4 regions of the Pantoea sp. X-Soil-ISGK-285 genome follow, and region 1 is predicted to be linked to each of the others. Evidence: predicted binding sites of a transcription regulator. Region 1 holds the regulator's gene; each other region holds the start of a gene.
The links. Region 1 encodes CRP, which controls carbon source genes, mostly activating them, when cyclic AMP is high. Its sites were predicted from a motif close to ATGTGANNNNNNTCACAT; they were not measured.
Positions count from the first base shown of each region.

Region 2: a site for CRP is predicted at 2,128-2,145, ahead of pth (aminoacyl-tRNA hydrolase). Genes of this name have one in related genera too.
Region 3: a site for CRP is predicted at 978-995, ahead of adhE (bifunctional acetaldehyde-CoA/alcohol dehydrogenase). Genes of this name have one in related genera too.
Region 4: a site for CRP is predicted at 1,489-1,506, ahead of udp (uridine phosphorylase). Genes of this name have one in related genera too.

Region 1 is NZ_AP035938.1:3,714,070-3,717,230, reverse strand. It holds gene AC6I8B_RS17605 (YccS/YhfK family putative transporter) at 1-1,264, opposite strand, end outside; gene crp (cAMP-activated global transcriptional regulator CRP) at 1,322-1,954, opposite strand; gene AC6I8B_RS17595 (OsmC family protein) at 2,258-2,662, shown strand; gene AC6I8B_RS17590 (phosphoribulokinase) at 3,048-3,161, opposite strand, start outside.
Region 2 is NZ_AP035938.1:1,767,028-1,770,188, forward strand. It holds gene ychF (redox-regulated ATPase YchF) at 182-1,273, opposite strand; gene pth (aminoacyl-tRNA hydrolase) at 1,382-1,969, opposite strand; gene ychH (stress-induced protein YchH) at 2,225-2,500, shown strand; gene AC6I8B_RS08460 (GGDEF domain-containing protein) at 2,497-3,161, opposite strand, start outside.
Region 3 is NZ_AP035938.1:2,273,864-2,277,024, forward strand. It holds gene AC6I8B_RS10880 (YchE family NAAT transporter) at 95-742, opposite strand; gene adhE (bifunctional acetaldehyde-CoA/alcohol dehydrogenase) at 1,203-3,161, shown strand, end outside.
Region 4 is NZ_AP035938.1:211,495-214,655, forward strand. It holds gene metE (5-methyltetrahydropteroyltriglutamate--homocysteine S-methyltransferase) at 1-373, shown strand, start outside; gene AC6I8B_RS00935 (dienelactone hydrolase family protein) at 429-1,262, opposite strand; gene udp (uridine phosphorylase) at 1,566-2,327, shown strand; gene AC6I8B_RS00945 (tetratricopeptide repeat protein) at 2,420-3,161, shown strand, end outside.

The sequences.
Region 1 (3,161 bases):
GACCGGCAAAAGTGCCCAGCGCCCGGTGCTGAATGCGGACACGGGTAGCGCTGTAGCCGTTCTGGCTGACGAACATGATGGTCATCAGGATCCAGTAGGGTTTGGGGATGTTGAAGAACAGAGCCAGCGCGCTGCCCAGCATCAGCATCACCGCAAAGCGGCCGGCAGTGCGCAGGGCCGATGAGCGGAACGAGAGATAACTGCGCAGCGCCGGTAACAGCGGCAGACGGCGCTGGCGGTCAGCCATCAGATCGCGCTGATAAAGGGGTTTCTGGGTGCGCAGAACCCGCGCGATGCGGTTGAAGTGGTAAAGGCAGAAGTTACCCACCGGATTGTCGGGATGCTGATGGGCGATTTTCTCCAGCGCGCCGAGCTGTTTATCCATCGCAAAGCGATCGGGTAGCTGGTGATAGAGAATGTTATCCGCCAGCACCCGCAACCGGGCCGAGATGGTTTTGGCATTCCAGCGGATCACCGCTTCGGCGTGGCTCTGTTCGACCAGCTTCTGCACCTCTTCCGGCCGATGCAGGCTGACCGAGATATGTTCCTGCAGATCCAGCGCCACCTGAAAGGCGCGCGTCAGCCGTTTATGGCTGTGATCGCGGCTTGCCGACAGCATATGCATCTGCTGATAACAGGTGTTAATCAGATCGACCACTTTCTGCTGACGAGCCAGCAGCGGCGGCAGCGCCTTTTCCGGATCGGTCAGCTGCGTCAGCAGGGTATATTTTGCGTCGCAGTAGTTAGCCAGCTCGCGGTAGATCAGGCTCAGGCTTTCGCGCATCGGCTGCTCTTTCCACAGCCAGAACCAGAACCAGTTAAAGAGCCCGTACCATAGCGTGCCGCCGATATAGAGCAGCGGGGGAACATAGATTGGCATGCGGCCAATCAGGCTCAGGGTAAAGATGGCGGCAATCAGGGTGCCGGGCAGCAGACGGCCATGCAGCGGGCTGATCTCCCCGGTAACGCCGAGCAATAAGGGCATAGCAAACAGGATCAGCGGCAGCGGAATAGCATGCAGGGTGAGCCACTGCATCAGAAAGCTGCCGAGGGCAAACAGGCTGCCGCCAACAATCAGGCGTTTGAAGAAGCGTTTATGCGGGGTATCCAGACCGGCGATGTTGCAGCAGGCGGGCACTAATGAGAACAGCAGACCTTTTTGCAGGTCGCCAGCCAGCCAGCCCAGCGCCACCGGCAGACAGAGCACCAGCGTTTGCCGCAAGGCGTAGTTAACTTCAGGATGGTAAATAATTCGACGCCACATCGGCCCAACACAAACAATAACGGCGTGATGTTGCCATCACGCCGTGGGTGACAGGAATTAGCGGGTGCCGTAAACGACGATGGTTTTGCCGTGTGCGGAGATCAGGTTCTGATCTTCCAGCATCTTCAAAATACGGCCCACGGTTTCACGTGAACAACCAACAATCTGGCCAATTTCCTGACGAGTGATTTTAATTTGCATGCCGTCGGGATGCGTCATGGCATCTGGCTGCTTCGCCAGGTTGAGCAGGGTCTGTGCAATGCGTCCGGTTACGTCGAGGAAAGCGAGGTTACCCACTTTTTCAGACGTCACCTGCAGGCGACGCGCCATCTGCGATGAGAGTCGCATCAGGATGTCAGGGTTAACCTGGATCAGCTGACGGAATTTCTTGTAAGAAATTTCCGCCACTTCGCACGCGCTTTTCGCACGTACCCAGGCGCTGCGCTCCTGGCCTTCTTCGAACAGGCCAAGTTCACCAATAAAATCGCCCTGATTCAGGTAGGAAAGAATCATCTCTTTGCCTTCTTCATCTTTAATCAGAACCGCAACGGAACCTTTCACGATGTAGTAAAGCGTTTCTGCTTTTTCACCTTGGTGAATCAGCGTACTTTTGGATGGATACTTGTGAATATGGCAATGGGACAGGAACCATTCGAGTGTAGGGTCTGTTTGCGGTTTGCCGAGAACCATTCGCTATTATCCTCTGTTGTAATCGTGCCCAAAATACAGGGGGCAGTTTTCCCTGTCAGGCGGTGAAAGCTTCAAGCGTTTCCATTTCAGGAAATTATTCGGGCCGCATCAGGCGCAGTGCGCATCATCCTTCCCGGCTTCGTCATCGGGTGACGAAAAATATTTTCAGCACTGTTTGTAGCACAGCTTTTGCCGACTGTCTTCTGTTGTCTCGCTTCAGCTACGGGCGGATTTCTCTGGATTGCTGTTTACCAGGCGAAAGCGTACTCTGGCGACAAAACAGCGTATTCCGGAGCAAAAATCATGCAGGCAAGAGTGAAATGGGTAGAAGGGCTGACATTCCTCGGAGAATCCTCATCCGGCCATCAGATACTGATGGATGGAAATTCGGGTGATAAAGCGCCCAGCCCAATGGAGATGGTGCTGATGGCGGCGGGCGGATGCAGCGCGATTGACGTGGTATCAATTCTGCAAAAAGGCCGAAACGATGTGGCTGATTGTGAAGTAAAACTGACCTCAGAACGTCGTGAAGAGGCGCCGCGAATCTTTACGCACATCAACCTGCATTTTATCGTGAGTGGCAAAGCCCTCCAGGATAAAGCGGTCTCACGCGCTGTGGATCTTTCTGCTGAAAAATATTGCTCTGTGGCCATCATGCTGGGTAAAGGCGTCAACATTACGCATAGCTATGAAGTGATTGAGCTGTAGTAGCCGCAGGGGTTATTGCAGACCTGCTAACTTCACTTCCAGTATCTGATGCAGGTTGCTTTAGGACTGTGCCTGGGCCGGGAATCCGCTTTGATACTGTGCCTGCGTATTGAACAGGGTCAGAGCGGTTTGTGTCGGTCCGCTGTCAGACTGTGCCTGCGCTGGGAACCGGGTCAGATCGGAAAGTCGCTTAAGCCAATCCCTGGCCGCTCGGCCCGCGCCGTCCCTGGCGCGGGACGCTTTCCTCTTCTGACCCGGTTCCCTGCGTGTTAAGCTTTTTCGCTGCTGTCAGATTCATCCTGCATTGGCATTGGCATTGGCATTGGCATTGGCATTGGCATTGGCATTGGCATTGGCATTAGTCTGGAAAGGCCCTTTTGGCCTCTTACTCTATTCGTTTGCCTTCCATCAGCCGCTTCACCAGCGGACCCATGATCAACTCCATCGCCAGACCCATTTTGCCGCCAGGCACCACCAGCGTATTGATGTGCGAGATAAA
Region 2 (3,161 bases), 1.9 Mb from region 1:
AGAAAGAGCGGAGCTCGAGCAATAAACCTTTTTAAGGTAATGATTGCGGCATTGTTGAAATGTGCTGACAGAGACTATTGAGACGGCGTTGAAATGAAAAATCCACGCAAATGCGTGGATTTAATTGTTTTCTGTGATGGTCATGAGATTCAGTAAAACCCCATGAGACAACAATTTTTAATCAGACGTTGAACAGGAAGTTCATCACATCGCCATCTTTCACGATGTACTCTTTACCTTCTGAACGCATCTTGCCGGCTTCTTTAGCACCTTGCTCGCCTTTATAAGCGATGAAATCTTCAAACGCGATGGTCTGGGCGCGGATAAAGCCTTTCTCGAAGTCAGTGTGGATTTTACCGGCTGCCTGCGGAGCTGTCGCGCCAACCGGGATGGTCCAGGCACGTACTTCTTTTACGCCAGCGGTGAAGTAGGTCTGCAGGTTCAGCAGGGAGTAACCGGCGCGGATAACGCGGTTCAGGCCTGGCTCTTCCAGTCCCAGCTCTGCCATGAACTCGTCACGGTCTTCATCTTCCAGCTCAGCAATGTCCGACTCAACGGCGGCGCACACTGGCACCACGACTGAACCTTCCGCTTCGGCGATAGCGCGCACCTGATCCAGGTACGGGTTGTTCTCGAAACCATCTTCATTGACGTTAGCTATGTACATGGTAGGTTTCAGAGTCAGGAAGCTCAGATAGCGGATTGCCGCTTTGTCGTCCTCATCCAGATTCAGTGAACGCAGCATGCCCGCTTCAGAAAGATGCGGCAGACACTTCTCCAGCGCAGCCAGCTCAGCCTTAGCATCTTTGTCGCCGCCTTTGGCTTTCTTCTGCACGCGCTGAATCGCACGTTCACAGGTTTCAAGATCGGACAGCGCCAGCTCGGTGTTGATCACATCAATATCTTCAGCCGGGTTAACTTTGCCCGCCACGTGGATGATGTTGTCGTTTTCAAAGCAGCGCACCACGTGGCCGATCGCTTCGGTTTCACGGATGTTGGTCAGGAACTGGTTGCCCAGACCTTCACCTTTTGACGCGCCTTTTACCAGACCGGCGATATCGACGAATTCCATGGTAGTCGGCACCACGCGCTGCGGCTTAACAATCTCAGAAAGCTGGTCGAGACGCAGGTCAGGCATCGGCACCACGCCCGTGTTTGGCTCAATGGTGCAGAAGGGGAAGTTAGCCGCTTCGATGCCCGCTTTAGTCAGCGCGTTAAACAGAGTGGATTTACCGACGTTCGGCAGGCCCACGATACCGCATTTGAATCCCATGGTTTGATACCCTTTATAACTGGATGGACAGTGCGCCAGAAGGCGGACTGTCGGAGACGAATTGAAAAATTTCGCGCATTATACACGGAATCACGACGATTCGGGCGTTTAAGCAGGCTTGAAGGCGTGCAGCCGGTTCATCGCCTTGATACGATCCTCTTTCAGCCACAGTTCGGTGCAGCGCGCCGCCTCATCAATGGCATCATCAATCAGCTTCTGCTCACTGGCGGGCGGCTTGCCCAGCACAAATCCGGTCACCTTGTTGCGATCGCCGGGATGCCCGATACCGATGCGCAGCCGATGGAAATTGTTGTTGTTGCCCAGTTTGCTGATGATATCTTTCAGCCCGTTATGGCCGCCATGCCCGCCGCCCTGCTTGAACTTCGCCACGCCGGGTGGCAGATCGAGTTCATCATGCGCCACCAGGATCTCTTCTGGCGCGATGCGATAAAAGGTCGCCATCGCCGCCACGGCTTTCCCGCTCAGGTTCATAAAGGTGGTCGGCACCAGCAGGCGCACATCCTCTCCGGCTATCGCCAGGCGCGCGGTATAGCCATAGAATTTGCCTTCCTCTTTCAGTGACTGATTGTGGCGCTCAGCCAGTAAATCCAGATACCAGGCACCCGCATTGTGGCGCGTGGCGGCATATTCAGCGCCTGGATTGGCAAGGCCCACAATCAGTTTAATGCTGCTCACAATGATTATCCTGCTGTTATCGCGAAAGGGCGTTAGTTTACTTCGCCACGGGCGAGATGACAAAGTACAAGCATCGAAATGGTTCATGACGGTGATTAATCATTTTCTATCGAAATCAACAGGCTGCAATCAGGGCCAGTTAATTATTTATGGCTGATGTGTGATCCAGTCCGCAACGTTATCTTCACCCATTGCCTAAGCTTATGGCACTTAACATTGTGTGCGGTTATTGACTCATATGGATGGAGGTGCAGCATGAAACATCAACACTGCCGCGTAGCGGGTAACAGCTTGATGGTACTGGGATTAGTCACAATGGTGCTGGGCGTGGGTTTCTCAATTATGAACCAGCTTCCCTCGCTTGATCTGCCAGATGCGCTGGCGCAGGGCGCAATCCTCGGCATCTTTGTTGGTGCAATGATGTGGCTGGTCGGGGCGGGTCTGAGTGGTCGTGAAAAGGTTGAAGATCGTTATTACTGGCATCGTCACTATGACAAACGTTGTCGCCGGTCACACAATTCTCACCATTAACTGATGCCAGCAGTGACCGGATGCTGCGCGATGCGGTTCCGGCCGCTGGCCTTGGCGTGATAGAGCGCTTTATCCGCCAGTGCGAGTAAATCGTCAAAACCCTGCTGCTGATGTGTGACCGTGGCAAACCCAATGCTTACCGAATAGGCAATTGAATTGGGTTGTGACGCACAGACCTCCCGCCGAATCGTCTCGCACCAGGCCTCTGCCTCTGTTGCCGCCGCCGGAATTATCGCCGCAAACTCCTCTCCGCCCAGTCGTGCAAAACGCCCCTCAGCCGGTATCAGCCCTCTGACAATGTCGCAAAAGTGAATCAATATCTGGTCGCCCTGTTGATGGCCATACCGATCATTAATGCTCTTAAAATGATCCAGATCGAACAGTATCGCGCTAAAAGGTCGGTTCTGACGGCGGCATCGCGCCACAATCTTCTCTGCTTCATTAAATAAAGCCCGACGATTCCAGACGCTGGTCAGAGGATCGTGCATCGAGGCATGCTCTAAGACTGACTGCATCCGTTCATTCACCATGGCCAGGATAGTAAATGTCAGACCGATGACAAACAGAATCGATTCCAGGATGACGTAAATCGAGAAGTTTGATCCGCCAATGGCGCCAGGCAGCGTGCTGGGAATCGCGCTGTCCAGAAACAGGCGAGCCA
Region 3 (3,161 bases), 1.4 Mb from region 1:
GCAACGAATAATTGCATCGTAATGGTGCATAAAATGCCCCTCCTGCACCATTACGGATCATTATTTCACTTCACTCTCTGAAATAAGTGAGCGTTTAATTGAGTAAGCCGGGAAAAATGGACTTCATGCCGGTGACAACAAATTCGATGCCCAGTGCCATCAGTAACAGACCCATAATACGCGTAATGACGTTGATACCGGTCTGGCCAAGAATACGCACCATTAACGGCGCGGCCCGAAAGAGTAACCAGCAGCAGAATGCAAAAATGGCAATCGCCAGGGTGAACCCCAGCAGATTTATCCAGCTGTGGTAGCGGGTGCTCCAGACAATGGTCGAGCTGATAGCACCCGGCCCCGCCATCAGCGGCAACGCCAGCGGCACAACCCCCACACTTTCACGAATCGCCGTTTCTGACTTCTCCTGCTTATTCTGCTTATCTTCGCCCAGCTTGCCGCTGATCATCGACATCGCAATGGTGACGACCAGGATCCCACCCGCGATGCGGAAGGAGTCAATCGAGATGCCAAACACATGCAGAATCGCATCCCCAAGGAACAGTGACGTCCAGAGAATAATAGCAACCGCCAGATTGGCAGTGAGGTTGGTTTTGTTACGCTCAGCCACCCCCTGATAACGGGTCATGCTGATGAAGACCGGAATAATTCCCACCGGATTGACCAGCGCAAAGAGCCCGACAAAAAATTTTATATAGCCTGATAAATCTAACAGCGCAGGGTTCACGACTTTACTCCGTACCACAGGGGGGGAAAACGCGCCTAATGTATGTGAAAACAGGCACGGACGCCAGATGCTGACTCAGCTATTTATACTGTTGAATGACGGAGCATCCAGCGCTTTACCCCAGAGATTAAAAAGTGACTGGATTTAGCCGCTACCAGGCTGGTGACGTGAAGAGGTAACCAATTTGATAAACAAAGGGCGTAAAGGGGAGCTGAAAGGTGTCAGCTTGCGGTTAAATTGATCTGCATCAAAATTGCCCTACCCCAAACCAGGTAATCTTTTCGCAACGGAAGTATTAGCGGCAGCGAAGAAAATCTCACTGACTGCAACAGAAGACTAGTTCAGTAAACAGTTGAAAATCCGGGCGTTCTAATCCAGTCCAGCGCCTTATGGCAACGTGACTATACTCAGGGCGCAGGATTGTTTACTAAAAAAGTTTAACTTCCTTCAGGAGAACACCATGGCCGTAACCAATGTCGCCGAACTTAATGCACTGGTTGAACGTGTAAAAAAAGCCCAGCGTGAATATGCCAACTTTTCTCAACAACAGGTCGACGCTATCTTCCGTGCCGCCGCCCTCGCCGCCGCAGACGCCCGAATCCCGCTTGCCAAGATGGCCGTTGCCGAATCCGGTATGGGCATCGTCGAAGACAAAGTGATCAAAAACCATTTTGCTTCAGAATATATCTACAACGCTTATAAAGATGAAAAAACCTGTGGTGTGTTAGCCACGGATGATACTTTCGGCACCATTACCATCGCCGAACCTATTGGCCTGATTTGCGGTATCGTCCCGACGACCAACCCCACTTCAACCGCCATCTTCAAAGCATTAATCAGCCTTAAAACCCGTAACGGCATCATCTTCTCTCCTCACCCACGCGCCAAAGATGCGACCAACAGAGCGGCAGATATCGTGCTGCAGGCGGCGGTGGCTGCCGGTGCGCCAAAAGATATTATCGGCTGGATCGACGCACCTTCCGTTGAGCTGTCAAATCAACTGATGCACCACCCTGACATCAACCTGATTCTCGCCACTGGCGGTCCGGGCATGGTGAAAGCGGCCTACAGCTCCGGTAAACCTGCGATTGGTGTCGGTGCGGGTAATACGCCGGTCGTGATTGATGAAACCGCCGATCTGAAACGTGCGGTTGCGTCGATTCTGATGTCGAAAACCTTTGATAACGGGGTTATCTGCGCCTCTGAACAATCGGTGATTGTGGTCGATTCAGTCTATGACGCGGTGCGTGAACGTTTCGCCAGCCACGGCGGTTATATGCTGCAGGGTGCCGAACTGAGTGCGGTGCAGAATATCATTCTGAAAAACGGCGGCCTGAATGCGGCTATCGTAGGCCAGCCAGCGTTCAAAATTGCGGAGATGGCCGGTATCAGCGTGCCACCGAGCACTAAGATTCTGATTGGCGAAGTGAAGCTGGTGGATGAGTCTGAGCCGTTCGCTCATGAAAAACTCTCACCAACCCTTGCGATGTATCGGGCGAAAGATTTCCAGGATGCGGTCGCGAAAGCAGAAAAACTGGTCGCCATGGGCGGTATCGGCCACACCTCCTGTCTCTATACCGATCAGGACAATCAGACCGAACGCGTTCACTACTTCGGCGACAAAATGAAAACCGCGCGTATTCTGATCAACACCCCCGCCTCGCAGGGTGGTATCGGCGACCTCTACAACTTTAAACTGGCGCCGTCTCTGACGCTGGGTTGTGGTTCGTGGGGCGGAAACTCTATTTCAGAGAACGTCGGTCCAAAACATCTGATCAATACCAAAACTGTCGCCAAGCGAGCTGAGAATATGTTGTGGCATAAACTTCCAAAATCCATCTACTTCCGTCGGGGTTCACTGCCAATTGCGCTGGAAGAAGTGGCAACGGATGGCGCGAAACGTGCCTTTATCGTCACTGACCGCTTCCTGTTCAATAACGGCTATGCCGACCAGGTGACCCGCGTACTGAAATCACACGGCATTGAAACGGAAGTGTTCTTCGAAGTTGAAGCTGACCCGACGCTGAGCATCGTGCGTAAAGGTGCTGAGCAGATGAACAGCTTCAAACCGGATGTCATCATCGCGCTGGGCGGTGGCTCACCGATGGATGCCGCGAAAATCATGTGGGTGATGTACGAACATCCGGAAACTCACTTCGAGGAGCTGGCGTTACGTTTCATGGATATCCGTAAACGTATCTACAAGTTCCCGAAAATGGGTGTCAAAGCGCGCATGATTGCCATCACCACCACATCCGGTACCGGTTCTGAAGTCACGCCGTTTGCTGTAGTGACCGATGATGCGACGGGTCAGAAATATCCGCTCGCTGACTACGCACTGACGCCTGATATGGCGATTGTCGATGCCAACCTGGTGATGGATATGCCGCGTTCACTCTGCGCCTTCGGCGGTCTGGAT
Region 4 (3,161 bases), 570 kb from region 1:
GCGGGATGAAACCCAGATTCACACCCATATGTGTTACTGCGAATTTAACGACATTATGGACGCTATCGCGGCGCTGGATGCCGATGTGATCACCATCGAAACCTCGCGATCTGACATGGACCTGCTGGAGGCGTTTGAGAACTTCGACTACCCGAATGAAATCGGTCCCGGCGTCTACGACATCCATTCGCCTAATGTCCCCAGCGTGGAGTGGATAGAAGCACTGTTGCTAAAGGCGGCGAAACGCATTCCGGAAGCGCGTCTGTGGGTGAACCCGGACTGCGGTTTGAAAACACGGGGCTGGACGGAAACGCGTCAGGCGCTGGCGAACATGGTGACGGCAGCGAAGAAATTGCGTGGAGAAACGGCGTAGGGAATCGGGTCTGGTGGACGAAAAAATCAGGGGCGCAGACGCGCCCCTTTTTCATTTACTGCGATGCAACACCATACTGCCTGAACCAGGCCAGCATCCGCTGCCAGCCATCATTGGCAGATTCAGCATGGTAGCTTGCACGATAGTCAGCATTAAAGGCATGGCCCGCTTCGGGATAGACGATGATCTCTGCGGTTGCATTGGCGGCATGCAGTGCCTGACGCATCTGCTCGACGCTCTCCAGCGGGATACCCTCATCCTGGCCACCATACAAACCTAATACCGGCGCATTCAGGTCGACCGCAATATCAATAGGATGTTTCTGCTGCTTCAGCGTACGCTCACCGGTCAGTCGTCCATACCACGCCACGGCGGCGCGCAGTTGCGGGTTATGCGCGGCGTAGAGCCAGCTGATGCGACCACCCCAGCAAAAACCGGTGATGCCCATGCGACGAATATCGCCGCCGTTGCGTGCGGCCCAGTTGGCGGCATGATCGAGATCGGCCAGCACTTGGCTGTCAGGCACTTTGCTGACCAGCTCGCTGAACAGCGTCGGGATATCGTTATACTCAGCGGGATCGCCCTCGCGGAAATAGAGCTCAGGCGCAATCGCCAGATAGCCTTCCAGCGCCAGACGGCGGCAGATATCCCGGATGTGTTCATGCACACCAAAGATCTCCTGCACGACCAGCACGACAGGCCATGGGCCTTCCGCTGACTGGGGTTTTGCAAAGAATGCCGGCATGTTTTCGCCCTGGCTGGGCACTGAGGTCTCTCCCGCGTGAATCGCCGGACTGTCGGTAATGATGGTGGTGGAGGCGGTGGGCTGCACGGCAGGGGCAAAGCCGCCCGTCGCCGGTTTTTGTGCCATATTATCACTGGGTTTCATTATTCTCTCCGTGCAAGCATTTGCGCAATCACGTAACTATAGCCTGGCCGGAAAGCGTATGCGCCAGGTGTCGGGTCACAGAATCAGCAGCGAATAAAATCATCCTTCTCTTTAACATTGCGCAGACCCTGACACAGCCCCACCGAGAGCTATCCGCACCCGGAAGATGCTATTGTGTGATTGCTGTCACAATTTATCTTTCGGGAAATGTAACTTTCATTTTCTTAAGTGAATGTTGTCACATATTTTTTGGGCGTGCTGGCGTAGAGTGGCGCGCTACCTTCCCTTAACAGGAGTCTGAAAATGACACAGTCTGACGTTTTCCATCTTGGCCTGACCAAAGCCGATCTGCAGGGCGCCACCCTGGCGATTGTGCCGGGCGATCCAGAGCGCGTGAAGAAAATTGCCGGACTGATGGAAGATGCCACGCATCTCGCCTCACACCGTGAATTTACCTCCTGGCTGGCAAAAATTGATGGTAAGCCGGTCGTGGTCTGCTCAACCGGCATTGGCGGTCCGTCTACCTCGATTGCGGTCGAAGAGCTGGCGCAGCTTGGCGTGCGCACCTTCCTGCGTGTCGGTACCACGGGCGCTATCCAGCCGCATATCAATGTCGGCGATGTGCTGGTGACCACTGCGTCTGTTCGCCTGGACGGGGCCAGCCTGCATTTTGCGCCGATGGAGTTCCCGGCAGTGGCTGATTTCGCCTGCACCACCGCGCTGGTTGCCGCCGCAGAAGCTTGTGGCGCGAAAACGCATATCGGCATCACCGCCTCTTCTGACACCTTCTATCCGGGTCAGGAGCGCTACGACACCGTCTCGGGCCGCGTAGTCAGTCGCTTCAGGGGATCGATGAAAGAGTGGCAGGAGATGGGCGTTCTCAACTATGAGATGGAATCCGCTACACTGTTAACCATGTGCGCCAGCCAGGGTCTGCGAGCCGGCATGGTGGCGGGCGTGATTGTGAACCGCACTCAGAAAGAGATCCCGGATGCGGTCACCATGAAACAGACAGAAAGTGACGCAGTGAAGATTGTGGTCGAAGCGGCGCGTCGCTTACTATAACGACCGCGTCTGGCAGCAGGTTTTTTGTCCAGACTCAAAACCTGCTGCCGGTAGTTAACGGCGCGTAACATCAGTGAAACCTGAGAGTTTTTATGCGCAATACGATTCCCGTCCGACGTCCTGCCCCTGGTGCTAATCCGGCCGCACTCAAAGCCATGCTGGAACGCAGTGCCGAACGTTTCCGTGCCGCCATGCAACAGGGCGACTATGCGCTGGCCGCTCAATGCTGTGAAGAGGTATTGCGCACGATGCCCAATCAGATGCAGGTGCTGAGCGACTACGCGCTCTGCCTGCTGCGTCTGGGTCAGTACAATAAATCGTACAAAATCTACCAGAAGATTTATCAGTCGCCGCCCGCTGTGCAGGCTACCGCCTCTGAAACCTGGCTGGATGGCTTAACCGAAGTGTGTGGCTGGCTGGATAAAAAGGACGAGGTAGCGCGTCATGGGCTGGCCTCGCTGATGCGCTCTGATGCGCGTTTCAGTCAGGGGCAGCGCGCCACGTTTCCCGCTCCGCAACCGGAGCCTGTCGATCTCACTCATCCGCACCAGAATGTCATCGCTTTCTGCCTCTATGGCGATCAGCCGCGCTACTGTGAAACCTTAATCAAAAACGTTGAAGTGGCGCCTGAACTCTATCCCGGCTGGGTCTGCCGCATCTACCTCGATGACAGCGTGCCGCAGCATGTCTGGCAGCGCCTTGACCAGCCGCACGTCCAGCTGATCGATATGTCTCACGAGAAAACGCTGTTTCCGACCCTGTGGCGTTTCCTGGTAATGGACGATCCGGGCGTGAAGCGTTTTATCGTGCGTGATGCCGACTCGCTGCTCTCGG